3 regions of the Mesorhizobium sp. USDA 4775 genome follow, and region 1 is predicted to be linked to each of the others. Evidence: riboswitches for the same ligand, from Rfam matches in the RefSeq annotation. Region 1 holds a riboswitch; each other region holds the start of a gene.
The links. A riboswitch is a leader RNA that binds a small molecule or an ion and turns the genes downstream of it on or off. The one in region 1 is predicted to bind cobalamin.

Region 1 (9,471 bases):
AATTTTTCCGGGATGGCGGGAGGCGCTGGTGGAGGACAAGCAGACGATCTCCGCCAAGGCGGCTGACGACGCCCACGCCGATATCTATGGCGAGGACGGTGCGGTCCTTTCATCCTTCCTTGCGCAGATCGGCGCCGCGATCGCCGACCGCGATACGCCGACCCTCAAGCATGAAGTCGACCATCTGCACCAGTCGGAACTGGGCGACCTGATCGAGGCGCTGCATCCCGAACAGCGGCGAGCCCTGGTCGAACTGCTAGGCGCCGATTTCGACTTCTCCGCGCTGACCGAGGTCGATGAAGCGATCCGCATGGAGATCGTCGATCATCTGCCCAATGCGCAGATCGCGCAGGCGGTGCAGGAACTCGATTCCGACGACGCGGTCTACATTCTCGAAGACCTTGAAAAGGAAGACCAGGACGAGATCCTGTCGCGACTGCCGTTCACCGAACGGATCAGGCTGCGCCGCTCGCTCGATTATCCGGAAGAGACCGCCGGGCGGCGCATGCAGACGGAGTTCGTCGCGGTGCCGCCGTTCTGGACCATCGGCCAGACCATCGACTACATGCGCGAGGACAAGAACCTTCCCGACCGCTTCAGCCAGATCTTCGTCATCGACCCGACCTTCAAGCTTGTCGGCGCCATCGATCTCGACCAGATCCTGCGCACCAAGCGCGCTGTCAAGGTCGAGGATGTCATGCATGAGACGCGGCACGCCATTCCGGCGACCATGGATCAGGAAGAGGCGGCGCGGGAATTCGAGCAGTACGATCTTTTGTCGGCCGCCGTCGTCGACGAGAACGAGCGGCTGGTCGGCGTGCTGACCATCGACGATGTCGTCGACGTCATCCAGCAGGAAGCCGAGGAGGATCTGCTGCGCATGGGCGGCGTCGGCGACGAGGAACTCTCCGACACGGTGTTTGCAACCTCGCGCTCGCGCGTTCCCTGGTTGCTGGTCAACCTTGTCACCGCATTTCTGGCGGCATCGGTGATCGGCCTGTTCGACCACACGATCGAGCGGATCGTGGCGCTCGCCGTGCTGATGCCGATCGTGGCCGGCATGGGCGGCAATGCCGGTTCGCAGACCATGACCGTCACCGTGCGGGCGCTGGCGACGAAGGATCTCGATATCTACAATGCCGCCCGCATCATCCGCCGCGAAATGGGTGTGGGCTTCATCAACGGCATCGTCTTTGCCGTTTTGATCGGCATCGTCGCGGCGCTGTGGTTTCGCGATCCCAATCTGGGCGGGATCATCGGCGCGGCGATGATCATCAACATGTTCGCGGCCGCCCTTGCCGGCATCCTGATCCCGCTCATGCTCGACCGGTTCAAGATCGATCCGGCCGTGGCGTCGGCGGTTTTCGTCACCACCGTCACCGACTGCGTCGGCTTTTTCGCCTTCCTCGGCCTTGCAAGCTGGTGGTTCGGCGTCAGGTAGCCTCAATTGACTTTTACGTAAATGCCGTGCGAGGCTCGCGAGGGGGCCATGTCGATTCCGGCGGGCAAGGGTTTGGTTCGGGACGGGAGGCAGCGCCGCGTGGCGTTGCCCGGGGTTCGGGCATGGAGCGACAATGCGGGAATATTATTCAATCACCGAACTGACCCGCGAATTCGACGTGTCGACGCGGACGCTGCGTTTCTATGAAGACGAGGGGCTGGTGCAACCGGTGCGGCGGGGTCGCACGCGGCTGTTTCGCCCGTCCGACCGCCATCTCATCCGGCAGATCATGCGCGGAAAGCGGCTCGGTTTCTCGATCAACGAGATCCGCGAAATCATCCAGATGTACAAGGAGCCGCCGGGCGAGGTCGGACAGCTGAAGCTGATGATCAAGCGCATCGAGGAAAAGCGTGAGGATCTGCGCCAGAAGCGCCGCGACCTCGAGGAGACGCTGGCCGAGCTCGACCAGGCCGAGGAATCCTGCGTCGAGCGGCTGGTGGAGCTCGGCGTCAATACGTAACGCCGCTCAGATCCAGCGCCGCACCCTTTTGGCGTAATCCCGGTATTTCTTGCCGAACTTCGCCGCCAGCATCTTTTCCTCACGCTCGATGGCGACCTTCTGCGTGGCGAAGGCGGCGATGAACGCCAGCGGCAGGAACCAGACGATCCCCGTGACAAAGGCGACGCCGATCAAAAGCAGCGTGTTGGCCAGATACATCGGGTTGCGGGTAATGCCGAATGGACCTGTGGTGACGAGGTGGTCCGGCACCGCATTGGGGTTGAGCGTCGTCCTGGCCCGGACCATGGTGCGGATGGCGGTGAACCACAGTGCCGCGACGCCGAACAGCGCCACCCAGCCGGCCGCAAACAGCACGTCGCCCAGGAGGTCGCCGATCCAGGGCAGCGGATAGAGCAGGCCAAGGATCACGCTGATTGCGATTGCCGCGACGTAGATCACCGGCGGCCACGGTATCACACCCGGCTTCGGCTGGGTTTCGGTCATTGCGTTCCTCCCTCGTCCATCTTGTCCTCGGTCTGGCCCGTGCAGCTGGCGGCCAGATCGCCCAGATGCGCTCGGAATTCCGCAGTCTGGTCGTTGTTCTCGAGCCGATCAAGCGCGGCCTCGCCCTCGAGCGTCGTCAGCATGCAACCGCAATAGCTCGAACAGAAGGTCGCGTTGCGCGTCTGCTCGCATGAGCGCTGGCAGGTTTTGAGGAAATTGACCTGCACGGTTTCGACCTGGGCCGGCATGACTTGCGAGAACAGCCAGACGCAGCCGATCAGCAGCGGCTGGTGGATCAGGTAGAAAGCGAGGCTGTGGCGGCCGATGAAGACCAGCGGATTGGCCCGGCGGCCGGGCATGAGGCTCGCCAGGCGAGCTCGCAGGCCGGAGGCTGAAACGAGTTTCGCCACCCCAATGCCGACAAGCACCGCGCCGAACCATGGAAACAGCGGCACATAGTCGTTGGAGCGTGGATTGATCGCCGACAGGCCGATCCACCACAGCCAGGGATGGTCCAGGGCTTCGAAGCGCAGATAGACGGGCGCGGCGATGACCAGCGCCGCAACGACAAGCGTCAGCAGGGCCGGCAGCCGCAGGAAGGCGAGGCCGAGCAGGCTGGCGAGCGCGATCTCGTGCAGGATGCCGAAGAAGATGAATCCGTCCGGCGTCGCGATGCGGGTGACCACCGAAATGGCGATCGCCGCTCCGGCGACCATGGCGAAACGCTTCCAGAAACCGTTCCAGCGGATTTGCTGGCCATGCGCGAGGTAGAGGCTGACGCCGACCAGGAACAGGAAGGTCGAGGCGATGCAGCGCGCGTAGATCTTCCACCAGCCGAAGGCGGTGAGGCCTGGATCGGTATAGCCGAAGAATTCCAGGTCCCAGGTGAAATGGTAGCTCGCCATGGCCAGCAGCGCGACGCCGCGCACGATGTCTATGGCGACGATGCGCTTCGAAGGCTCCGGAACGGGTGCGGTCGGCGTATGGATGGTCATGGTCTCGCGATCTGATTCAGCCCTGCGTGAGAACTATCACGGTTGGACCGGACAGAAGAAGGCCGGGGCACCGGATCAAGCGACGCTTTGAGGTGTGCCGATGTTCAGGTGATGCCGGCCTGCAAACGGCGGCTTTCTGCGCTTCCGGTGCTCACGGACCTGAATGTCCGCTCCGCTCCAGTTCTCGAAAACCGCCATTTTCGGCTCGGCCTGACCTGAATCTCAACACACCTTGGGCCAGCGCCGGGAAGTCGTTGACCGACTTCGCTTTTCACGGCCTATGCGTCGGTTTCCTCTTAATCGTCCGGGAACGGCCAAGGCAGATTTGACCGGTGATTCTGCTTTGGGGAAGCAATGTCCACCCATGTGCGCCATCCGATCTGGCTTCCGGCCCTCAGGGCCGCGGATGCGCGCACCTTCGCCTCGCTCTATGCTGTCGAATCCTTCGCTCGCGCCACGGTGTCGAGCGTCATCCCGATCCAGGCCTACGAGATCCTGCACAACGAGCAGATCGTCTCGATCCTCTACACCATCGTGGCGCTGCTCGGCCTGTCGGTGACCCTGTTCATGCCGATGCTGATCCGCCGTTTTGCCCGGCGCTGGGTCTACACCGCGGGCGCCTGCCTGCTCGCCATCGGCTCGCTGTTCTTCGTCACCCATACGCTGGCCGGGCAATTGGCGGGCATGCTGTGCCGGGTGATGGGCGCCAGTGCACTTTCGATCACGCTCAATCTCTACATCATGGACCACATCCGCAAGACCGACTTCATGCAGGCCGAATCGCTGCGCATGGCGTGGTCGATGCTCGCCTGGACCGGTGGGCCGACGCTCGGCATCTTCCTCTACACGCGATTCGGCATCTACGCCGCGCATGGTGCGGTGGCGGTGTTCGCGCTGGCCCTGCTCGCACTGTTCTGGACCTATCGGCTGGGCGACAACCCGTCGATCCGGCCCGGCAAGACACGGCCGGCCAATCCGCTCGCCAATATCGGCCGCTTCGTCGCGCAGCCCAGATTGAGGCTTGCCTGGCTGATCGCCTTCGGTCGCTCCTGCTTCTGGACGACGTTCTTCGTCTATGGGCCACTGTTCATGGTGATCACCGGCGAGGGCAAGCTGGCCGGCGGTCTGCTGGTTTCGGCCGGCAACGCGCTTTTGTTCATGGCGATCTTCTGGGGCAAGGCCGGAAAACGCTTTGGCGGCCGGCGCACCATGACATTTGCCTATTTCGCCATGTCGGCGATGCTTCTGGCGGCGGGCACGGTCGGCGAAACCGTGCCGCTGCTCACCGGCGCCTTCCTGTTGTGCGGCGCCTTTTTCACCATAGCGCTCGATGCGTTGGGCTCGACCGCCTTCATGCGTTCGGTGCGCTCCTATGAGCGGGCGCAGATGGCGGCGGTCTACCGCACCTATCTCGATTTTTCCGAGCTGACGCCGCCGCTGGTCTATTCGGTGGTGCTGGCCTTCTTCGGACTGGGCTCGGTGTTCGTCACGCTCGGCCTGCTGGCGGCGGTTTGCGGGTTCGTGACCTGGCGTTACCTGCCGAAGTCTCTGTGAGGATCACGGTGAAAGTGCCGCATGCTGCTCGCGCACCCAGTTGTGGAAGCGGTGCAGTTCATACTCCTCGGGCATGAGCACGCCGGCCTGGTGGCGCATCGAGCGCAGGCCCCTCTGGTTGACCTCGCAGATGGCGGCGTCCTCTTCCAGCACCTGTGTGCCGAAGGCGACGATGTTGTCGATATCGGTCGCGGCCAGCGCCTCGGGCGCGAACAGCCACTCGGCGACAAGTTCGGTCTCTTCCGGGCCGAGCGGCACCAGGCGTACGGTCCTGACATAGTCGACATGACCGACGATGAACATCGAGGGCAGGCTGGTGGCGTAGGTCTGGCCGGCGGCGCGTTCGGCTGGCGTCAATCCGGAGAAGACCGGCCCGTGCACCTGGCCGTCGCGCGACCAGGTCTCGGCGCCGGCGCGCAGGCCGCCGGAAAATTCCGGTGCGTCATTGTCGGCATGGCGCGTCCATTCGGGATCGTCGTGCCGGCTCATCAGGCCGCGGCCATAGATCGGCACCAGCCGCGAGAGGTCCTTGTGGACGCCCGGGCAGTGCAGGCACTCGTTGAAGTTTTCCCAAAAGATCTTCCAGTTGCAGTGCGTTACCTTGCGCAGCACATGGCCTGATACCAGCGTTTCCAGCGGCCAGTTGCCGAGATTGCCGGAGGCCGGGTCGAAGGATGCCTGCGCTGAGCCCGCCGCATCCTCCTGCAGATTGATGAACACGAAACCGCGCCACACCGAGAGCGCGACGCGGTAGAGCGGATGGTCGGCCTTGTCGAAGCCATCGGGCAAGGATTTCGACGGCACGCGCACGAGGTCGCCGCGCAGCGAATAGGACCAGGCGTGGTAGGGGCAAGTGATCAGTCGCGCCTTCAGCCGGCCCTCGCTCTCCTGGCAAAGCTGCGAGCCGCGGTGGCGGCAGGTGTTGTGGAAGGCGCGCAGCGCGCCGGTGTCGTCGCGCAGCACGACGATGTCCTGCGTGCCGATGCGGAATCGGCGGAAGGCCAGCGGCTGGGCCAGATCGGCCTCGCGGCAGATGAGCAGCCAGTTCTTGTACCAAATGGCATCGAGGTCGCGCTGGTACTTCTCACCATCCCAATAGGCCGATGAGGGCAGGGTCGGTTCGGCCTGGGTCAGGCCATTGTAAGGGGCGCGCTCGCTGGCAGTGGGCTGCATGGCTGGCTTCCTGTGAAGCGGCCAGCCGACACCCGGCAGGAAGAATTGTCAATTCTCGTGCCTGGAAACGGCATGGCGCAATCGCGCTGTTTGCCGGCGGAATTTGGTTTGCCGCGTGTCGCGATTTTCCCTATAGTCATGCAGTCGTCGGTTCCGTTTTGGAGCCAAGAGGGAATGCGGTGCGGGCGAAATTCTTGCCCAATGCCGTGGCTGCCCCCGCAACTGTGTGCGGTAGTCCTCTCCATATGCCACTGAAGGTTCGTCTTCGGGAAGGTGGGGAAGGGCGCTGATCCGTGAGCCAGGAGACCTGCCGACGACGGCAAAACTGACAGGCCCTCGGGTGGAGGGTGAAAGGACAAGATATGAATACCGCTTCCGTCTCCCTCGGCGCCTCCGTCTCCTCGCAGTCGCGCTTCATGCAGCTGGCGCTCGCCGCACTGCTCGGCACCTTCATCGTCGGCTTTGTCGGCTTCTCGCATATCGAAGCGGTCCACAATGCCGGTCATGACAACCGGCATTCGATGGCGTTTCCCTGCCACTGACGAGGATCTGACATCATGAATCTGTTTCGCAACGTCGTGTTCATCGCGGCGATCGCAGGGCTCGTGGCCGGCGTCGTTCTTGCCTGCATGCAGGCCTATGCCACCGTACCGCTGATCCTCAAGGCGGAAGTCTACGAACAGGCCGAAGGCGGCTATAGCCATGACCATGCCGCGGCGCCGACTGGGGCCGCCAGTGGCAACGCGATGAGTTCGGCCGCACCGGCGGCAAATTCGATGAGCGCCGCGACCCCGGCACCGGCCGCAGCCGCCGCTCCGGCCGAAGACGAAGGCTGGGCACCGGCCGACGGCTTCGAGCGCTTTGCCTTCAACGTGGTGTCCAATGTCGTCACCGGCATAGGCTTCGCGCTGATCCTGGTCGCGGTTTCGGAATTCGCCGGCGGCATCGGCAATTGGCGCCAGGGCGTGTTCTGGGGTCTGGCCGGCTTTGCCATCTTCACACTGGCGCCCGGTCTCGGCCTGCCTCCGGAACTGCCGGCCATGCCGGCCGCCGACCTGACGCAGCGCCAGATCTGGTGGGTGGCAACCGTGATCGCGACCGCTATCGGGCTCGGCCTGATCGCATTCCGCAAGTCGCTACCGCTGGCCATCCTTGCCGTGGCGCTGATCGTTGCTCCGCACATTGTCGGCGCGCCGCAGCCCGACAGCTTCGAGACGCCGATCCCGGAGGGCCTGCACCACCAGTTCGTGGTGGCGGTGACGCTGACCAATCTGGTGTTCTGGCTGGTCCTCGGCGCCGTCGTCGGCGTGGTGCGCGGACGCTTCACTGGCACGGCGACCAGCCTGCGCGACAGCTTTGCCTGATCGCAACAAGCTGACCTTCATGATCGGCGGTGCGCGCTCCGGCAAGAGCGCGCATGCCGAAATCCTGGCGACGGCGTTGCCGTCACCGTGGACCTATATTGCCACCGCGCAAGCCTATGACGACGAAATGCGCGAGCGCATCGCGCTGCACCGCTCGCGGCGCGGCGAAGGCTGGACGACCATCGACGCGCCGCTCGACCTTGCCGGCGCGCTCGAGGCCTTGCCGGACAACCAGCCGGTGCTCATCGACTGCCTGACGCTGTGGCTGACCAATCACATGCTGGCCGATCACGATGTCGGCGCCGAGTGCCGGCGGCTGGCGGATGTGCTGTCGCGGCCGCGCGGCCCCTGGTTCGTGGTCTCCAACGAAGTCGGGCAAGGCATCGTGCCGGACAATGCCCTGGCGCGCCGTTTTCGCGATGACGCCGGCCGGCTCAACCAGCAGGTCGCGGCGATCGCCGATACGGTGCTGCTGATGGTGGCGGGGCTACCGCTCAAGGTGAAGTGACATGACCGACATCGACAACAAGCCCACCGAGGACCGGGACGAAGAGCGCCATCGCGCCAAGATGGCCAAGCGCAAGGCGGTGCAGGATGCCGAGGTGGCGAGCAAGACGGTCGAAAAGGGACTGCTGATCGTCAACACCGGTCCGGGCAAGGGCAAGACCACGGCCGCCTTCGGCCTGGCGCTGCGGATGCTCGGCTATGGCAAGCGCGTCGGCGTCGTCCAGTTCATCAAGGGCAAGTGGCACACCGGCGAGAAGGATGCGTTTGCCGCTTTCGGCGACCGCGTCGTCTGGCATGCGATGGGCGAGGGCTTTACCTGGGAGACGCAGGATCTGAAGCGCGACATCGCCGCCGCCGAGGCCGCCTGGGCCAAGGCACTGGAGTTGATCGCCGATCCCTCGATCAGCTTTGTCGTGCTCGACGAGCTCAACATCGCCCTGCGCTACGATTATCTCGATCTCGACAAGGTGGTTGCGGCGCTGAAGGCGCGCCGCGAGGGCCTGCATGTCGTCGTCACCGGCCGCAACGCCAAGCCGGCGCTGGTCGAGGCGGCCGATCTGGTCACCGAGATGGGCGTGACCAAACACCACTTCTCGGCAGGCGTGAAGGCGCAGCAGGGGATCGAGTTCTAGAACGCAAGAACGGCGATGACCGAAACCACGGCGAACAACGCGATCAGCAAATAATCGGCGACGCGGTAGAGTTTCAGCGCCCGCCTGATGTCGCCGCTGTCGACGTCGCGGAGGCCGCCTTCGCCCATGAAGACGTCGTCGACCACGATGCCGCCATAGCTGCGCGGGCCTGCAAGCGCCAGGCCAAGCGCGCCGGCCATGGCTGCTTCCGGCCAGCCGGCATTGGGAGAGCGGTGCTTTTTGGCATCGCGCCGCACAGCCTGCCAGGCATTGCGGGGATCGGCGTCCTTGACCAGGAAAGCCGCCAGCACGATCAGCAGCGCCGTCAGCCGCGATGCCGGCAGGTTGATCCAGTCGTCGAAGCGCGCCGCCGCCCAGCCGAAAGCCTCGTGGCGGGGGGTGCGGTGGCCGATCATCGAATCGGCGGTGTTGGCGGCCTTGTAGGCAGCGCCGCCGGCGAGCCCGCCAACACCTGTCCAGAAGGCGGGGGCGACGATGCCGTCGGAAAAATTCTCGGCCAGGCTCTCGATCGCCGCGCGGCAGACGGCGGCACGGTCGAGCGCTTCGGGATCGCGGCCGACGATGCGCGAGACGGCGACACGGCCCATTGCGAGGCCGCCCGATTCGAGCGAGTCAGCCACGGCCTCGACATGTTCGTAGAGGCTCCTCTGCGACAGCAGCGATGTCGCCAGAAGCGCGGCGATGAAAAACCCCAGGGGTACGAACCAGAGCAGGACAAGCTGCACGCAAAGGCCGATCATCGCCGGCACCAGCACGATGATCAGCAGCGCCTGGATGCCAC
Region 2 (9,471 bases), 1.3 Mb from region 1:
GACGATCTTGCCGACCGGGCCCGACACCTGGTGCTCGTTCAATCCGACGGCATGGCCAAGCGAGGCGATGACGTCGGTCAGCGGGATCAGTGTCGAACCATAGGCGATCGACAGCAGCACGAGGGCGACGACCGCTACCGTGCCCGCCACTGTCGCCAGCGCGAACGCCTTGTGCCCTGAAAGCGCACCGGATTTATGCCCAGGGGCAAGAAGCATCAGAACGCTTCCGGATGCATCGCCTTGGCGATCTTGCCGATCGCCTCGATGTTTGCCGGGCCGGGCGTCAGTTCGGCATAGCGGAGCGCCACGAAGCGCTCGTTCTTGACCGCGTCCGTCTCCTTCATCGCCGGGTGCGCCTTGAGGAAGTCGAGCAGTTTCTTGTAGCCGCCGCCATCCTGGTAATCGAGCAGGATGAGGAATTGCGGATTGCGCGACGCCACGGTTTCCCAATCCGTGTTGCCCCAGCTGGTGTCCATGTCGGCCATGATGTTGTCGCCGCCCGCCGCCGTGATCATGGCGCTCGGAATGGCGAATTTTCCGGCGGTGAACGGCTTGTCCTCACCTGAATCATAAAGGAACACCCGCGTCCCCTTTGCGCCGCCGACCTTGGCAGTGATATCAGCGAGCTGCGCCTTCCAGCCGGCAACAAGTTTTTTGGCTTCGGTCTCCTTGCCGAAGATCTTGCCCAGCTTTTCGACATCGCCATAGAGCAGATCCATCGAGGCAGCCGGACGGTTCTTGTCGAGATGGACGCAGCTTTCGGTCAGCACCAGCGTCTTGATGCCGTGCGGGGCGAGCGTGTCTGGCGTCACGTCGCCGCCCGGCTTCATGCCATAGTACCAGCCGGCGAAGAAGAAATCGGGCTCGACGGCGACAAGGTTTTCCAGCGTCGGGTATTTGGGCGCCAGTTCGGGAATAGAACCCTGCTCGGCCTTGAATTCGGGGCCGACCTTGTACCATCCGGTGATGCCGGTCAGGCCGACGATCGACGGCTGCAGCTTCAGCGCGAAGGCCATCTCGGCCATGTTGAGATCATGGATGACGGCGCGTTTGGGCGGCGCGTCGAAGGTCAGCGGCTTGCCGCAGCTGTCGACGGTGACCGGGAAGGCGAAGGCTGACGAAGCCAGCAGCGAGAAGACGAGCGACAGCATGAGACGTTTCACGGATTTTGCTCCTTGGTTGAACAATGTCGGATGAGGGATGGGTTCGATCAGGATGGCGGCGCGGCGCGGTTTGGAACATCGAAGACCGTCAGTTCGCGGTCTTCGGTCGGATGGCGCAGGCGAAACACGTCGACGCCGAAAATCTCGCGGATCAGCTTTTGGGTCAGCGCCTCGCGCGGCGCGGCCAGCGCATGCAGCCGCGCTTCGTTCATCACCGCGACCCTGGTGGCGAAGGGCGCCACCAAAGTCAGATCGTGCAGCACCGCGATCACTGTCATGCCGAAGCCAGCAACGAGTTCGAGCAATTCGCCACGGGCGCGCGGATCGAGATGGTTGGTCGGCTCGTCGAGGAACAGCACCTTCGGTTGCTGCGCGATGGCGCGCGCCAGCTGGGCGCGCTGGCGTTCGCCGCCCGACAGCGAGCCGATGCTGCGGCCAAGCAGCGGCAACAGGCCGGTCCGGCGCAACGCGTCGACGACGATGTCGCGCTCCTCGCTCCTGCGTCTCAGGCCGGCATGCGGGACGCGGCCGAGCTCGACATAGTCGATCACCGCCAGCCGCGGGTCCGGCTGGTCGGTCTGGCCAACGACGGCGATATGCAGAGCCCGCTCGGCGGTCGAGATACGGTCCAGACGGCGCCCGCCAAACTTCACCTCGCCGGAACTTGGCCTGAGCATGCCCGACAGCATGCGCAGCAGCGTGGTCTTGCCGGCGCCATTGGGGCCGATGATGGCAAGGCGATCGCCTGTGGCCACCGACAGGCTGACGGCGTGGACCAGGTCGCGGCCATTCGCCGTCGCGCAGAGTTCGCGGGCTTCGAGAAGCGGCGTTGTCATCGGCTGTTGCCCTCAAACTTGGCCGGTCCGGGAATACGAGCCAGCGTCTTGCCCGCCAGCCGCGGCGGACGCTGTCCGGAATTGCACCAGCCGTCGGCGAGCGAGGCGTAAAGCCTGGCAAATCGCACGAGATCGCCGGCGTCGGCCTCGGCGTCGATGGAGCCGAAGAGATAGGAAGCCTTGCCTGGCGCCTGGAAGGCCACGGTCAGCGGCCGCGCACAGCCCGCCATGCATTCGACGCCTTCGATCGTGAAGCCATGCGCCACAGTGGGTTCCTGGCAGGCCGCGAGCCGGGAGCGCAGATCGGCACACAGGCTTTCGCCCGACCTGATGCCGGTCGGGATGTCACGGCAAAGCGTGCACACGATGATGCGATGATCGATGGCGCCGTCCAACTTTCCGTCACTTTCCAAAACTAGCGACGGAAGGATGCTGGCGAGCCGGACGACAAGACCGACGTCCACGTCTCCTCCCGGCACACCCCGTCCGGTCAACTCGGTGATGGCAGGTCTCCTGGCTCGCGGGTCTCAGCGCAATCCTGCCTTCCCAGCCTTGCCGGCCAGTGGCACGTCGGATCTTGCTCACCGCTTACAGTTGCGGGGGCAGCCACGGTCTCGACCTCTGCGGGTCTCACCGTGTTCCCTTTTCACCCCTTGCCTTTCGGCGCGGGGACCATCACGCACCCACCGTAGATTTCCATCGATCGCATCGCAATGGGTTTTTTGCGATGTCGCTGCGCTTCGTAGAATATGTAATAACATTACGTTGAAGCGATATTTCTCGACGATGTGAACCCCTGTCCTCGCGCAATAAATCTTCGGCGGTACCTCGGTTTTCAGCCGCGAGCGGTCACCAGGCAGGAGGCATGACACCTGGCCGCGGTCGCCGAGGGAAACCGGCGCTACAGCTTTCTAAAAAAGCCTGACAGAATATTTGGACCCGCTTCGCCTGGCCGCAGTCTGATCCCGTCTTCAAAGCAATTCAGCGTCACGCATTCGAAGCCGTAGTGCGCGAGAAGCGCCACCAGCGAGTCACGGTCGAAATGGTGCAGGTGCTCGTTGGGCAGACGCATGCGCCACGTCCGGAACCATGCATCGCCATCGGCGCCGAGTTCACGCCAGCGGCAGTAAGGGACGGCGATGGCCAGGTGGCGGGTCTGAAGGCGGGCGAGGAAACCCAGATCCGGAATGTGCTCGAGCACGTCGAACATGGCGACGAGATCCCACGAGCCGGCGAGCGCCTCGTCCCAATCGACAAAGCGGACGCCCTCGGGCAGCGGAAATTTGGTGATGTCGCAGCCGGCACAGTCGGCAACCCCGGTAATCTTGGCGGCCTCAATGAAGGTGCCGGTGCCATAGCCAATCTCCAACACGGACCGCGGTATCTCACCGGTGATCCCCAGCACCCAGCCAAGCCGCTGATAGCCGAGCTTGATGGTCCGGTCGCTCAGATCCTCGTAATAGGAAATGTATTGCTTGTCGTATGTGATCGGCGTGGCGTCGATCTGGTGGATCACGCCGAAGCGGTCGAGGTTGTAGTTGTCTAGCATTCGCGGCGCCCCCGGGATTTCGAATGCTTATATGGCGGAGTTGAACGCAAGGTAAGCGGTTGGGGCGGGATGCCAAATCCTGGCAGGAGCGCGACCAGAACTAAATGTCACATTTGGGTCGACTGCCAACCGCCACTGCCAGGCTATGCAACGCGAAAAGCTGACACGCGACCTCCCGATACCAAAGTAAAAGCGTACGCGACCTCACCCTTCAAAACGGATGCACGACCCAACGACGCAGGCTATGTTACCCCGTCGGCAGACGTCATCGAAGGGGAGGACATGACATGCAGGCAATGCCGATAGCGCATCAAGCCGCGCAACCCGCGGTCGGGCCCATATCCTCCTTGACCGGCTATCCGGCCGCCATCCTGTGCTGGCTGCTTTCGGCTGGTGTCTATATCGCGGCCAAATGGGTGGCGCCTGAAATGCCGCCCTGGGGCTCTGCTTTTGGCGGCTGACGCTTGCCTGCGCCATCCTACTGCCGATTGTGCACCGTCATCACGACGCCATGATTGGGCTTTTGCGAACTCGCGCCTTGGAGGTCGTCGCCGTGGGGGCGATCGGCCTCACCCTATGCCAGGGTATGATCTACCATGGCCTCAACGACACCAACGCCACCACGGCCGGCATCATCATGGCGCTTTCGCCTGTCATGACGATGGTGCTCGCGCGTTTCGTGCTTGGCGAACCGCTCGGACTGTGGAAGTCGCTTGGCGCGCTGGTTGCGCTCGCCGGAATGATTTTCATCGTTGCCCACGGGAACCTGACGGCGCTGCTGCAACTCGAGTTCAACGCCGGCGAGTTGTGGATCGTCGGCAGCGCGTTCTGCTGGGGCCTCTACACCGTGCTTTTGCGCCGTGCCAAATTCGGCATCGAACTCCTGCCGATGGTCGTGCTGCTGCTCGGCGCCGGTGCGCTGGTCGCGTTGCCTTTCCATTTGTGGGAATTGTTCAACGACGCACGCTCCGCCATGGACGTCCACAGCATTCTCGCGCTCGCCTATCTGGCAGGACCCGGCGGCGCCTTGATGTACTATCTCTACAACAAGAGCGTGGAAACACTCGGCGCGAGTCGGGCGAGCATGCTGCTCTACCTGCAGACGGTGTTCGTCGCCATGCTTGCCTATCTGCTGCTCGGCGAGGAATTGCACGATTACGATCTGGTCGGTGCGGCCTTCATTGTCGCCGGCATCATACTCGCCACCGTGGTCAAACCCAGGCCAGCTCAACCACGCGTGGCGTAGAAATCTATAGCCGCGCGAATGACCGAAGTGCGCCATGAAGTTGCCATTCTTCGGCAGGCCCCCCCAAAACGAACAAGGCCCCTTCCGGGGCCTTGCGCATCAAGTTCAGTGCCGGGCTCTCCGGCCCTCACTTCCCCATCAGTTGCTTGGCGTTCTCCGCCGTGATCGCGGTCGTTTCCACCGTCACCGTTGGTTCCACCGAAGTCGCGCAGTCGAGCAGGATCTTCTTCGACATCTCGATCGCTTCCTTGGCGCCCGTCGGATAGGTGAAGGTCGCCGCCCAGTCGCCTTTTGCGACGGCCTCGATGCCGCCGGCCGGTCCGGGCAGGCCGTCGGTGCCGATGATCTTGACGTCCTTGCCAGCTCCCTTGGCGGCAAGCAGCGCGCCGGCCGCCATCATGTCGTTGGAGGCATAGAGCACCTTGATGTCGGGATGCGCCTGCAGCATGGCGGCAAAGGCGGTCTGGGCTTTGTCCGGCACCCAGTCGGCGGCCTGCTCGGCGACGACCTGGATCTTGGCATTCTCCTTGACGCCGTCCTTGAAGCCGTTCAGCCGCTCAACCGCCGGCGTCGAGCTCGGCAAGCCTTCCAGCACCGCCGCCTCGCCGCCATCCGGCAGCAAGGTCTTGGCGGTGTATTTGCCGGCCTCGAGCGCGATCTTGTAATTGTCGCCGCCGATGAAGGCGGTGTAGTCCTTGCCGGGATCGCCGACCGTCTTGCGGTCGAGCTCGATGACCGGGATGCCGGCATCCATGGCGCGTTTCACCGCCGGCGTCAGCGGTGCCGCCTCGAAGGGCGAGATCAGCAGCAGATCGACCTTCTGGGTGATGAAATTGTCGACCTGCGAGGTCTGCGTGTTGACGTTGCCGGCGCCGTCGGCGATCTGCAGCGTGAAGCCCGGCACGGTCTTGGCCGCCGCGGTCAGCTCGTCATTGACGTGCTGACGATAGGGCTCGGCATTGTTGGCCTGCGAAAAGCCGATGATGAACTGGCCGTCCTTGGCGCAGGCCTTGACCATCGGGTCTGCAGCCTGGGCGGATCCCGCAATGCACAGGCCCGCGCCTGCCAGAAGCACGGCGTGAAGCGTGCGCCTCGTTCCTTGTCTTGTGGTCTTCATACTCACTCTCCTCCTCGTCGGGCCGGGGGCCAGACCTTGGTTGACTTCGACTTTGTTGCCGCCTTCCTCCTAACGACCCAAACCCTCGCGGCGGCGAACGAGGGATTGAAGCACTGCCGCCAGCACGATGATCGCGGCGGTCGCGAGTAACTGCATTGCCGGCGTGATGTTGTTGAGCTGCAGGATGTTGGCGAGCGCGCCCAGCATGATGGTGCCGGCCACGGTGCCGACCATCGAGCCGGCGCCGCCAAACAGGCTTGTGCCGCCGATGACCACGGCGGCGATGGCTGTCAGTTCGTAGCCCATGCCGTCATTGGCGCTGCCGAAATTGAACTGGCCGGCGTGCACGATGCCGGCCAGAGCCGAAGCAAAACCGGTGATGGCATAGACCGAGATCTTCACCATCGAAACGGGCACGCCGGAAATGCGCGCCGCGCGCTCGTTGCCGCCAACGGCAAAGACATAGCGGCCGAAGCGCGTCGTGTTGAGCACGATCGTTGCGATCGCGGCAAAGACGATGAAGACGATGGTGGCGACCGGCACGGTGTTGTTGAACAGCCGCTCTCCGAGGATCGCAAACACAGGCGGTGCCAGCCCCGGCCCGTCGCCATAGGAAATGTTGATGTACTGGTTGCCCGAGACGACCAGCGCCAGGCCGCGCGCCGCCTGCAAGCCAGCAAGCGTGACGATGAACGGCTCCAGCCGAAAGCGGGTGGAGATAGTGCCCTGGATGGCGCCGAAGACGATGCCCATGACGAGCACGGCGAGGATGGTGGGAATGAGCCCGAATCCACCCGAGATCATCATCGACGCGGTGACGACGCTGGACAGGCCGAGCACCGCGCCAACCGACAGGTCGATGCCGGCGGTGATGATGACGAAGGTCATGCCAATGGCGATGATGCCGGTTTCCGACACGGCGCGCACGATGTTGGCGATGTTGTCGGGATCGAGGAACAGGATCTGGCCGTGCCGGCGCGGCGAGAAGATGATGCCGCCGATCGCCACCACCACCAGGCCGATCAGGCTCTGGAAGCGCACCACAAGGGCGAGCGGATCGCGATGCTTGGGCGCTGCCGCCGGCACAGCGGGGCTCGCTGTCACCGAAATCTTCTGTTCAGACATCAGGCCTCCCTGCCATTTGCCGCGTCAAGCACCGTGTGCTCGTCGACGCCGCCGATGAATTCCGCCACGTTGCGCCCTTGGCGCAGCACCACGATCCGGTCGCACAGGCCGATGAGCTCCGGCATCTCGCTGGACGCAACCAATATGCCGAGCCCCTGCGCCGCCAACTGCCTCAGCCGCGCGTAGATCTCGCCCTTGGCACCGACATCGACGCCGCGGGTCGGTTCGTCGAGCAGCAGCAGCCGGGGATTGCCGAGAATCTCCTTGGCCAGCACCACCTTCTGCTGGTTGCCGCCGGACAGCGCGCCGACGGCGATGTCGGGATTCTTCGGCCTGATATCGAACTGGCCGAAGGACTGCTTCACCGCATCCGCCTGGCGGCGCTGCGACATCAGGCCGAAGGGCGAGATGCGGCGGATCACCGACATGACCAGGTTGAGGCCCACCGCCATTCTGAGCATCAGCCCGCTGCCGCGCCGATCGTCGGTGACGAAGGCGATGCCGGCCGCGCGGGCCGCCCTGATCGAATCCAGCCTTACAGGCCGGCCATTTATAGCAACCTCGCCTTCCCAACGGCCGGACAGGCCGGTGCCATAGAGCGCGCTGAGCAGTTCGGTGCGCCCTGCCCCCATGATGCCGGCCAACCCGACGATCTCGCCCGCCTTGACGTCGAGCGAGACGCCGCTCGGCGGCTGCCAGCCGGCGCTTTCATGGGCGAGCCTGAAGCTGGCATCACGCAAGCTGAGCAGTGTCTTGCCGGCCTTCGTCGACCGTTCGGGATAAAGCTCATCCAGCGGCCGGCCGACCAGAAGCCGGACCAGTTCGGCCTGCGGCGCGTGCGGCTCGGTGACGCCCGCGACGCGACCGTCGCGCATGACCGTCACCCGGTCGGCGATCTGCGGTACCTCCTCGAGGCGATGCGAGATGTAGACGATGCCGACGCCGCTGGCGGCGAGCTTGCGCATGATGTCGAACAGCCTGTCGACCTCACCTACCGTGAGTGCGGCCGTCGGCTCGTCCATGATCAGCACGCGCGAGGCGTAGGACAGCGCCTTGACGATGGCCACGACCTGGCGCTGGCCGATCGACAGGTTCGCCACCATGCTGGCCGGATCGATGGCCAATTCGATGGCTTCGAGACGCTTGCGCGCCTCGCTGCGCATTGCCGGCACGTCGAGGAAACCACCGGGCCGCATCAACTCGCGGCCAAGGAAAAGGTTGGCGGCGACGTCGAGTGTCGGCACCAGGTCGAGTTCCTGGAAGATGGTGGCGATGCCGGCCGCCTGCGCCTCGCGCGGGTTGTTGAAGGTGATCGGCTTGCCGTCGATGTGGATGGTGCCCTCGTCCGGCGTGTAGACGCCCGACAACAGGTTCATCAGCGTCGATTTACCGGCGCCGTTTTCGCCAAGCAAGGCATGGATCTCGCCCGCCTTGAGGTGGAAGTCGACGCCGCGCAGCGCCTGGACGCCGCCGAAGCGCTTGACCGCACCGGTGACGGAAAGCAGCGGCGCGCTCATGCCGACCTCATGGGGCTGACCTCATGGGGGGCCGGCCTCGCGCAGGACTCCCGCACCTGCAGCGCCGCCCGCAGCCGCACCGCCTGCGGCTCCAGGTCGGTCGATGCAATGCGAGCGCACAGCAGGGCGGCCGCCTGCCGTCCGATCTCGGTGCATGGTTGCGCGACCAGTGTCAGCCGCGGCTCGAAGCAATCGGCCCATTCGAAGTCGTCGAAGCCGGCGAGCGACAGGTCGCCGGGGATAGAGAGCCCCCTCTCGCGGATGGCGCGAACTGCCCCGATGGTCGTCATGTTGTTGCCCGTGACCAATGCGGTGGGCGGCGACGGCAGAGACAGGATCGCATGGGTCGCTGCGGTCGCGCTCGCCGTGTCGACATTCTCCGGCGAGACATAGTGCGGCAGGCATTCAAGTCCATTGGCGACCAGCGAGGCGCGAAAGGCCTCGACGCGTTCGCGGGTCGTCGCCAGACCCGGCTGGCCGGCGATGTAGCCGATGCGCTTGTGGCCGAAGGCGGCGACATGATCGATCAGCGCGCGCATCGATGACTGGTTCTCGACACCGATCTGGTCGAAACGCTCGTCGGCGAAACGATCGATGAGCACGCAGGGCAGCTTCTTCTCGGCCAGGTAATCGATGGCGCGCTGCGGCGCGCCCGACGGCGCCAGGATTACGCCGTCGACGCGACGCTGGTGGAAGGCGCGCACCACCGAAAGCTCGCGGTCGGGGTCCTCCTGCGTGTCGGAGAGGAAGACCATGAGGCCGAGGCGCGCGCATTCGGCCTCCACCGCACAGATGATATCGGTGAAATAAGGGTTGGAAATCGCCGAGATCGCCAGGCCGACGCTGTTGGTCGAGGCGACTTTCAGCGACCGTGCCAGTTCGTTGGGCTGGTAGCCCATCGCGGCGATTGCGTCGTTG
Region 3 (9,471 bases), 1.9 Mb from region 1:
AGCTCATGGGCTCTCCTTGTCAGCGGTCGAGGACCGCTCTGGCCGCATCAGGCAAAGCGGATCGCCGCTTTTGCCCGCAGTTTGGCCGCCACCTCTTCGCGGTTGCGCGGGTGCTGATTGGTTTCGAGCGAATCGAGAAGTTCGCGCGCCGATGCCGCAATGGCTTCGACGGCGTGATCGAACGCATGCTGGTTCTGTTTCGAGGGCCGTGTCGTTCCGCTCAGCTTGCGAACGAACTGAAGGGCCGCGTCGCGCACTTCGTCATTGGTTGCCGGCGGGTCAAAATTGAACAGGGTCTTGATGTTTCTGCACATCGCTTCCGTATCTCCTCTTGTCCTGGAGCCGTTTCAATCGGGACGAGCTTAATCCTCAACCTTGATCGTGTCCAAAAACCGGTAAGGCTACTCCGCGCCTCAATCCGCGTCGAGCGGCTCGGTTCCGACCGGCTTGCCGTCGCGCGACAGCCTGATCTTCTCGACCTTGTCTTCGGCGGCCTTCAGCAGCCGGTCGCAATGCGCCTTCAGCGCCTCGCCGCGCTCGTAGATCTTGATCGACTGGTCGAGCGGCACGTCGCCACGCTCCAGATCATCGACGATCTTCTCCAACGCGTCGAGTGCCTGTTCGAAGCTCATCGCCTTGACGTCTTCGTTGGTTTCACCAGCCATCATTCATCCTTTCATCAGTCGCCCGACATGGGCGGCGACCGAAAATGCCAGTCCCTGCAGATCGTAGCCGCCCTCGAGCAGGCTGACGAGCCGGTTGCCGCTGTGGCGCGCGGCGCGCTGCATCAACTGGCCGGTCGCCCAGTCGAAATCGTCCTCGGTCAGATTGATCTCGGCCAGCGGATCGCGGTGATGCGCGTCGAAACCGGCCGAAATGATGATCAGATCGGGCGCGAAATTGTCGAGCGACGGCAGCACCCGCGACAGGAAGGCATCGCGAAACACCTCACTGCCGGTCTGCGGCGCCAAGGGTGCATTGACGATGTTGCCGGCGCCGGTCTCGGTCTTCGCGCCAGTGCCGGGATAAAGCGGCATCTGGTGCGTCGAGCAATAGAGAACCGAGGGATCGTCCCAGAAAATATCCTGCGTGCCGTTGCCGTGATGGACATCCCAGTCGACGACGGCGACACGCTCGGCGCCATGCTTCTTCTGCGCATAGCGCGCCGCAATCGCCGCCGTGTTGAAGAAGCAGAAGCCCATTGCGGTGGTCTTTTCGGCATGGTGGCCGGGCGGCCTTGCGGCGACGAAGACATTGTCGGCGCGGCCTGCAAAGACGTCGTCAACAGCGGCGTTGGCCGCGCCGATCGCGGCGATCACCGCCTGCCAGCTCTTCGGGCTGGCGGTGGTGTCGGCATCGATGCGGGCAATACCCTCTTCGGGAATGGCGGCACGCACACGGGCGACGAAATCGGCGGGATGGGCGTAGAGGATGGTGGCCTCGTCGCCCTCCGGCGCTTTGACACGATCGAGCGCGGCAAAAGCCTCGTCGTCGAGCACGCGCTCGATGGCGCGCAGGCGGTCCGGCCGCTCGGGGTGACCGGGCGGTGTGATGTGTTCGAGGAAGATCGGATGCGTGTAGAGACGGGTTGTCATGCTCCCTATCTAGTGCCCCGGCGCCGCGATGGCCATGCATTGCAGCTTGATGGCTGGGGAAAATCGCGCCTGCGTCCATTGGCGTCGCTGCGGGGATTGGCGCGGCCGAGCCTTCGGCGTAAGGTCGCCGCTACTGCCTGGTGCCCGTCGCAAGCGGGAGAATCGGGAACACGGTTGAATTCCGTGGCGTGCCCAACGCTGTGAGGGGGACCGCGCCGGTAAATGCCACTGTCGATGACGGGAAGGCACCGGACGCGGGTTGATCCCAAGCCAGAAGACCGGCCTGGCAGGCATCGTCATCCGCATGGTCAGGCGGACGGCATCGGAGCGACGTGCGTCCGCTTGGATGCACAAAGTGCGCTCTGACGGTGTGGAGCTATTGCAATCGCAAGGGGACGAGCGATGCCGGAACACATGACCGCTGCTATGGGTGATGGATTTGACCAGATGGCGCGCGACGCGGTTTACCGCGCCATGTTCACGCGGCGCGACGTGCGCAGCCATTTTCTGCCCACCGGGCTCGACGACGCGGTGCTGGCGCGGCTTCTGCTTGCCGCCCACCATGCACCGTCGGTCGGCTTCATGCAGCCGTGGAATTTCATCGTCATCCGCGACGCCGCGCGACGGGCTGATGTGCGCGACCTGTTCCTGGCCGCGCGCGAGCAGGAATTGCCTGAAATCGAAGTGGAAAGACAGGCGCTCTACCGCAAGCTCAAGCTTGAAGGCATCTGCGAAAGCGCCCTCAACATCTGCATCACCTGCGACCGCGAGCGCTCAAAAAACTCGCCGCTGGGACGTTGGCACAATCCGGAGATGGATCTCTACAGCACGGTCTGCGCGGTGCAGAATTTCTGGCTGGCCGCGCGTGCCGAAGGCGTCGGCGTCGGCTGGGTCAGCATCATCGAGCCGCAAGCGTTGAAGAGCCTGCTGTCCATTCCCGAGCACGTGACGCCGATCGCATATCTCTGCGTCGGCCGGGTTTCCGAGTTCGCATCCAAACCGGACCTGGAAACGCATGGCTGGGGCCGGCGGCTGCCGCTGCCCGATCTGATCATGAGCGAGACTTTTTGCGGGCAAGGAGAGACGCCACTCAAGTCAGCGGTGGCGCACCTCAACACGGTTGCTGCTGCGCAGGCGAATCCCGCCGATCAGTGCGTCGCGCCGGCCGTGCCCCAGCGCGAGCCGCCAAAGGAGGCCAGCGCCTTGTCCTTCAACTCTCGGAACTTCGACGACGCCTCGGCCAGCCGGGCATCCCAGGCCGGATCAGGCACCTGGCCGGCGATGGTCTTGAAATAGACCTGCATCAGGCAGGCGATGGCGAAGGGCTCGATGAAGGCCGCCTTGAAGGCCCAGGCAAAGACGATGGCGAGCACGAAAGCCCAGCCGGCGAGTTGCCCTGGCATGAGGAAAAGAATGGCGGCGGCCGGGGCCAGCATCAGCAGGAAGATGACGAAGGAGACACCCCACATGATGACCGCCAGCCAGACGGCGTTCTTGATCATGGTCTTGCCGTTCTGGGCGTAGAGCACCACGCCTTGCCGAGCGGTTTCGAACGGTGAGGACGAATTGATGCGGATGTTGTAGCCGAGGATGATCTCGTCGACATAGGTGAGTGACAGGCGGATCACCGTGTTGATGAAGGAGACCAGGCCGCTCAGCCCCGGAATGGGCAGGAAGGCGGCGATGCCGCCGAGCAGGCCGGTGATGGCGCGGATGGCGCCCTTGACCAGCTGGTCGACGACGAAAAGGATGTTGGCCTCGGCGAAGCGCTCGGTCACGACCTGCCTGGCATAGGCGATCTGGTTCTGGCCGTCGGGAACATCCCGGCCATCAATCAGATGGACCATCACGGCGATATGGCCGGCCTTGACGACATAGAGGATGTATTCGCGGATCCAATAGACGGCGATCGAAACCACGCCGAAGCCGACCACCCCGCCCCACAGGGCAAAGGACATCGGCCCGTCAGGATCGGTGGAGATATGGCCGACGCCATAGCCGACGGAAGCGCCGGTGCCGGTCGCCATGATGTAGGCCAGCGTGATGCCGAAATAGACGATCATGCGGAAGACAATGAAAGGCCAGGTCCGCACCATGATGGACACCGACATGCCGATATCGAAATCCCACATGCCCGAATCTCCCCTCAGAGATGGCTGGAAAGGATGCGCTCACCCCGAGGATTGTCAATCATGAGCGGTGGACAGCGGTGCGCCCAACGAGGATTTAGTTCTGTTGCGAACCCGGTTTTCTGAGCAGTCCCTCGAGCAGTTGCTTGAACGCCGCAACCACTATCTTCGACGTCGCTTCGGGGTCGTTAGAATTGGCGATCCGCTGCGCCGCCTGGCCGCTCGCCCCGTTGATCAGCCGTGCGGCGGTCTCGGGGTCGACGCCCGGGACGACCACCCCCTCCCCTTGCAGCGCGGTCAGATGATCGGTCATTGAGCCGACGCAGGCATTGGCATTCGACCATTGCGCCGGATCGCCCAAGACGGCCGGACCGTCGCGGAACATGATGCGCTGGATTTCCGGCTCCAGCGCCATTTCGATATAGGTCGTGCATTCGTCGACGAAATGCTGCCAGCGGGTCGGCGCTCTCGACGCCACCTCATTCACCCGGGCCGCCATCTCGCCGTCGATTTCGGCGATAACCGCCTCCAGCAGTCCCTTCTTGTCGCCGAAATGGTGATAGAGGGCGCCGCGCGTCAGCCCGGCCGATGCCGTGAAATCATCCATCGACGCCTCGGCATATCCGATCGTGCCAAAGGCCTGGCGGGCCGCGGCAATCAGCTTGGCGCGCGTTTCGGCGATCATTTCCTTGCGGGGTCTGTGCATTTCCGTCTGGCCCTATTCACATACGTTCCGTATGCCAATTGACATACGTCGCGTATGCTCTATCTAATCCTCATACGCTTCGTATGTAATTGTCGAACCGCCCTTTGTCGAGGAACCCCATGCAAAACCCCTATTCAGAAATCTTCCGCGCCCCTGGAGCGAGGGGCTTTGCGGCCGCCGGCTTCATGGCGCGCCTGCCGATCGCCATGGCGCCGATCGGCATCGTGGCAATGCTGTCGCAGACGCGTGGCGAATACTGGTTGGCGGGTGCCGTCTCGGCGACATTCGCTCTGGCCAACGCATTCCTGGCGCCGCAAATATCAAGACTGGTCGATCGCCTTGGCCAGACGCGGATCGTCGTGCCCACGACAATCATCTCCGTGCTCGCCTTCATCACTCTCATTGCGGCCGCCAATCAGGACTGGCCGGTTTGGACGCTGTTCGTGTCGGCGCTGCTGGCGGCGGCCATGCCCAGTATGCCTGCCATGGTGCGCGCGCGCTGGACGGAGCTTTTCCGGGGCCGGCCCGAGATGAACACCGCTTTCGCCTTCGAATCGGCGGCGGATGAACTGGTCTACATCGCCGGCGCATCGCTGTCGGTCGGCCTCAGCGCCGCCCTGTTTCCGGAAGCGGGCATGCTGGCGAGCACACTGTTCCTCGCCTTGGGGTCGACCGCGTTCATCCTGCAGAGATCGACCGAGCCGCAAGTGCGCCCGGTGGACCACGGCTCGAGCGGCTCGGCGATCCGCCTGCGGCCAGTGCAGATCATCACCTTTGCCCTGATCTTCATTGGCGCCACCTTCGCGACGACGGAAGTGAGCACGGTGGCCATCACAAAAGAGCTCGGCCAGCCCGGCGCCGCCAGCCTCGTCATCGGCGTCTACGCGCTGGGGTCGTTCGTGCTCGGCATCATTGTCGGCGCGCTCAACCTGAAGGGTCCACTGCAACGCCAGCTTGCCATCGCGGTCGCCCTGGTCACGCTCGGCACGCTACTGCCGCTCACCGCCAGCAGCGTGCCGCTTCTGGCGTTGACCGTCTTCATCAGCGGCGTGGCGATCTCGCCGACCTTCATCACGGCCTTCGGCCTGATCGAACGGCATGTGCCGGAAGCGATGCTGACCGAAGGCATCACCTGGGTGACCACCGGGATCGGCATCGGCATGGCGCTGGGCTCCTTCGCCGCCGGCGCCGTGGTGGATGCGTTCGGCGCCCAGAACGGGTTCTGGGTCTCGGTGGCATCAGGCACGATTGCGCTCGCCACCGTGCTGCTCGGCCAGCGCATCCTTGCCACGCAAAAATGCGAGCTGGACGGATGCGAAGCAGCCGCCGTTCCGGCCGAGTGACAGGCAGGATAAGTTGAGATTCAGGTCAGGCCGACCTGACCCGAATATCGATATATTCTAGAGGATCTCGGTCTTGGCGATGTGGATGCCAAACCCTTCGAGGCCGACATAATGACGCTCGCGCGAGGCGATCAGGTTGATCGAGGAAATGCCGAGATCCTTCAGGATCTGCGCGCCGAGACCGATTTCACGCCATTCGTTTTCGCGGCGGCGCGCCTCTTCGTGATCCTCGCGGTCGCCGCTCAGCGGACGCTTGCGCTCCTGGTGCGCGACGCCGACGGAGCCCTCTCTGAGATAGACGATGACGCCGCGCTTGCGCTCGCCCATCGCTTTCATGATGCCGTCCAGGCGATGGCTGGTGCCGAAGACATCGGTCACCACATCCTCGGAATGCAGCCGCACCGGCACGTCCTCGCCATCGCGTATATCGCCAAAAACGACAGCGACGTGATGCATCGTGTCCCAGGGCAGCGTGTAGGTGAAGACCTGCGCCTTGCCGCCAAGCGTGTCGATATCGGAGCAGGCGACACGCTCGACCAGCGTTTCCTTGCGCTGGCGGTAGGCGATGAGGTCGGCGACCGACACCTGCTTCAGGCCGTGCTCTTCGGCGAAAGCCTGCACTTGCGGGCCGCGCTTGACGGTGCCGTCGTCGTTGACCAGTTCGGAAATGACGCCGATCGGCGGCAGGCCGGCGAGCTTGCAGAGATCGACCGCCGCTTCGGTATGACCCGAACGCATCAGGACGCCGCCTTCGCGGGCGATCAGCGGAAAGATGTGGCCGGGGCGGACGAAATCGGAGGCGCCGACATTGCCGTTGGCAAGGTTGCGCACGGTCAGCGTGCGGTCTTCGGCCGAAATCCCTGTCGTCGTGCCATGCTTGAAATCGACGCTGACGGTGAAGGCGGTGGTGTGGGCGGAATCATTGTCGGCGACCATCGGCTGCAGGTTGAGCCGCTTGGCTTCCTCACGCGGCATCGGCGTGCAGACGATGCCCGAGGTGTTGCGCACGATAAAGGCCATCTTTTCCGGCGTGCAGTGAACGGCGGCGACGATCAGGTCACCCTCGTTCTCGCGCCCGTCATCATCCATGACGACGACGATCTCGCCGCGTTCGAATGCGCGGATGGCTTCGACAATCTTCTTCTGATCGTAAGGCATGGGATGCTCGCTTCGCTCGCAGGGATTCGGCAGTAGGCAGAAGGGAAGAAAAAGGCTGTTTCGGGCGGCCTACTGCCTATTCCCTACTGCCTATTCCCTTCCCCGTCTGTCCCCTGTGCCGCAGATAGTGATCGGCAATCGCGCAGGCAACCATTGCCTCGCCGATCGGCACGGCGCGGATGCCGACGCAGGGGTCGTGCCGGCCCTTGGTCATCACCTCGACGTCGTTGCCGTCCTTGTCGATCGACTTTCGCGGCGTCAGGATCGACGAGGTCGGCTTGACGGCGAAACGGGCCACGATCGCCTGACCGGTCGAGATGCCGCCAAGGATGCCGCCGGCATTGTTGGACAGGAACACCGGCTTGCCGTCATTACCGATCCGCATCTCGTCGGCATTCTGTTCGCCGGTGATGCGCGCGGCCTCGAAACCATTGCCGATCTCGACGCCCTTGACGGCGTTGATCGACATCAGGCCCGAGGCAATGTCCTGGTCGAGCTTGGCATAGATCGGCGCGCCAAGCCCTGGCGGCACGCCGTCGGCGACAATCTCGATCACAGCGCCGACCGAGGATCCGGCCTTGCGGATACCGTCGAGATACTGCGTGAAGACGGGAACCGAAGCAGGGTCGGGCGTGAAGAACGGATTTTCCGCGTCGCCGATGAAATTCCAGTTCCAGTTGGCGCGGTCGATCGATTTTTCGCCCATCGAAACCAGGGCGCCGCGCACCACCATGCCGGGCACCACCTTACGGGCGAGCGCGCCTGCGGCGACCCTGGCGGCGGTCTCGCGGGCGGAGGAGCGGCCGCCGCCGCGATAGTCGCGTATGCCGTATTTGACGTCATAAGTGTAGTCGGCATGGCCGGGCCGGTACTGGCGGGCGATCTCGCCATAGTCCTTCGATCGCTGGTCGACATTCTCGATCAGCATGGAGACCGGCGTGCCGGTGGTGATCATCGTCTCGCCGTCCTCGTCGAGGACGAAACCGGACAGCACCTTCACCTCGTCGGGTTCGCGGCGCTGGGTGACGAAGCGCGACTGGCCCGGCCGGCGCTTGTCGAGTTCGGCCTGGATTTCGTTGCGCGTAAAGCGGATGCCGGGCGGGCAGCCATCGACCACGCAGCCAAGCGCTGCGCCATGGCTTTCGCCCCAAGTGGTGACGCGGAAAAGATGGCCGAACGTGTTGTGAGACATGGAAAAGTGCCCTGCCCGGCAGCGGAGCCGGTTGAAGCCTGCCTTCTATTGGCGTTTTTTGCGGTGGTCAAACTGTCATCCCTGCCGTTTAAGTTTTGACACATTCGGCTGGTTTCTGCTTTCTTCCATCCGCCGTTGAGGATCCGCCGCCACAGTGCCGGCGCAATGACCAAAGAGGACGATCATGCGTACCCTGATTGGCGCTGTTGCCGCCACCCTGCTCTATTCCACCGCCGCCTTCGCCGGACAGACCGAAGGCCTGATCAAGAAGGTCGACAAGGACGCGCTGACCCTGACGCTGGACGACGGTAAATCCTACAAGCTGAACGCCGAAACCGATCTCGACTCGCTGAAGCCGGGCATGGACATCGTCATCGCCTACGACGTGACCAATGGCGAGAATGTCGTGACCGATATGCAGTTGCCGGACAGCGACACGAACTAGGTCAGGCGGCTTAAAGCCACTCCAGGCTCTTGCCTTCGAGTTTGAGCACGCGATCCTGTGGTATTTCGAGGTTCGCGGCCTCGTCCTCGGCCATATCGAGCACGAAACGGAACAGGGTGCGCATGACGCCGCCATGCGTCACGCAAACCGTCTTGCGGTCGATCTCGTCGAAGCAGGGTTTCACCCGTTCGAGCAGCATCTGGTAGCTTTCCGCCCCCTCGCCCGGCGGCTGAAAATTCCATTTGTCCAATGCGCGGAACCGGCTTGCTCCGGGAGACTGTGTCTCGAGCTCGGCAAAGGTAAAACTCTGCCAGTCGCCGAAATTGACCTCGACCAGCCTGACATCGGTTCGATAGGCGAGCGGATCGAGTTTCATCGCGGCGCGGATGCGTTCCATCGTTTCGCGCGTCCGCCGCATCGGGCTGGCGACGAAGTCGAATTCCCCTTGATCGCCTACAAGGTCTGCCAGCCGACGCCCGTTTCCGGTCGCCTGCTCGCGGCCAAGGGCATTGAGATCGGTGTCGGCCTGGCCCTGAAGCCGGAATTCGGCGTTCCACGCGGTCTGGCCGTGGCGCACGATATAAACCAGCGGGTACATCAGGTCTTCCGGAGGTCGGGCCAGGGCCTGGGCGGAGGATGGGCGGAGGGCGTTATTCCTTGACCGTCGAAATATCAGGCGCGTCGACCGCCTTCATGCCCACCACGTGATAGCCGGAATCGACATGGTGCACCTCACCGGTGACGCCGCGCGACAGGTCGGACAGGAAATAGACGCCGGAATCGCCGACCTCCTCCTGCGTGACCGTCTGCTTCAGCGGCGAATTGTATTCGTTCCACTTCAGTATGTAGCGGAAGTCGCCTATGCCCGAGGCGGCCAGCGTCTTGATCGGGCCGGCCGAGATC

Region 2: another riboswitch for cobalamin. It lies ahead of ACVILI_RS16090 (DUF1636 family protein); the one in region 1 lies ahead of ACVILI_RS22670 (CbtB domain-containing protein).
Region 3: another riboswitch for cobalamin. It lies ahead of bluB (5,6-dimethylbenzimidazole synthase); the one in region 1 lies ahead of ACVILI_RS22670 (CbtB domain-containing protein).

Annotation. Positions count from the first base shown of each region.
Region 1 covers NZ_JBSSFM010000001.1:4,631,267-4,640,737, reverse strand. Annotated here, with positions in the region: gene mgtE (magnesium transporter) at 29-1,441, shown strand; gene ACVILI_RS22695 (MerR family transcriptional regulator) at 1,575-1,961, shown strand; gene ACVILI_RS22690 (methyltransferase family protein) at 1,968-2,444, opposite strand; gene ACVILI_RS22685 (heparan-alpha-glucosaminide N-acetyltransferase) at 2,441-3,439, opposite strand; gene ACVILI_RS22680 (MFS transporter) at 3,794-4,993, shown strand; gene ACVILI_RS22675 (aromatic ring-hydroxylating oxygenase subunit alpha) at 4,997-6,166, opposite strand; cobalamin riboswitch at 6,298-6,495, shown strand; gene ACVILI_RS22670 (CbtB domain-containing protein) at 6,529-6,708, shown strand; gene ACVILI_RS22665 (CbtA family protein) at 6,724-7,530, shown strand; gene cobU (bifunctional adenosylcobinamide kinase/adenosylcobinamide-phosphate guanylyltransferase) at 7,523-8,038, shown strand; gene cobO (cob(I)yrinic acid a,c-diamide adenosyltransferase) at 8,040-8,669, shown strand; gene cbiB (adenosylcobinamide-phosphate synthase CbiB) at 8,666-9,471, opposite strand, start outside.
Region 2 covers NZ_JBSSFM010000001.1:3,309,260-3,318,730, reverse strand. Annotated here, with positions in the region: gene ACVILI_RS16105 (FecCD family ABC transporter permease) at 1-216, opposite strand, end outside; gene ACVILI_RS16100 (ABC transporter substrate-binding protein) at 216-1,163, opposite strand; gene ACVILI_RS16095 (ABC transporter ATP-binding protein) at 1,211-1,999, opposite strand; gene ACVILI_RS16090 (DUF1636 family protein) at 1,996-2,463, opposite strand; cobalamin riboswitch at 2,486-2,691, opposite strand; gene ACVILI_RS16085 (class I SAM-dependent methyltransferase) at 2,901-3,515, opposite strand; partial or broken gene ACVILI_RS16080 (DMT family transporter) at 3,836-4,794, shown strand; gene ACVILI_RS16075 (substrate-binding domain-containing protein) at 4,922-5,911, opposite strand; gene ACVILI_RS16070 (ABC transporter permease) at 5,981-7,036, opposite strand; gene ACVILI_RS16065 (sugar ABC transporter ATP-binding protein) at 7,036-8,553, opposite strand; gene ACVILI_RS16060 (LacI family DNA-binding transcriptional regulator) at 8,550-9,471, opposite strand, start outside.
Region 3 covers NZ_JBSSFM010000001.1:2,769,666-2,779,136, reverse strand. Annotated here, with positions in the region: partial or broken gene ACVILI_RS13295 (pirin family protein) at 1-7, opposite strand, end outside; gene ACVILI_RS13290 (DUF2277 domain-containing protein) at 48-314, opposite strand; gene ACVILI_RS13285 (exodeoxyribonuclease VII small subunit) at 414-665, opposite strand; gene ACVILI_RS13280 (histone deacetylase family protein) at 669-1,595, opposite strand; cobalamin riboswitch at 1,717-1,896, shown strand; partial or broken gene bluB (5,6-dimethylbenzimidazole synthase) at 1,998-2,576, shown strand; gene ACVILI_RS13270 (hypothetical protein) at 2,744-3,727, opposite strand; gene ACVILI_RS13265 (TetR/AcrR family transcriptional regulator) at 3,822-4,430, opposite strand; gene ACVILI_RS13260 (MFS transporter) at 4,550-5,773, shown strand; gene ribB (3,4-dihydroxy-2-butanone-4-phosphate synthase) at 5,831-6,931, opposite strand; gene aroC (chorismate synthase) at 7,008-8,123, opposite strand; gene ACVILI_RS13245 (DUF1344 domain-containing protein) at 8,308-8,568, shown strand; gene ACVILI_RS13240 (histidine phosphatase family protein) at 8,579-9,166, opposite strand; gene fabI (enoyl-ACP reductase FabI) at 9,219-9,471, opposite strand, start outside.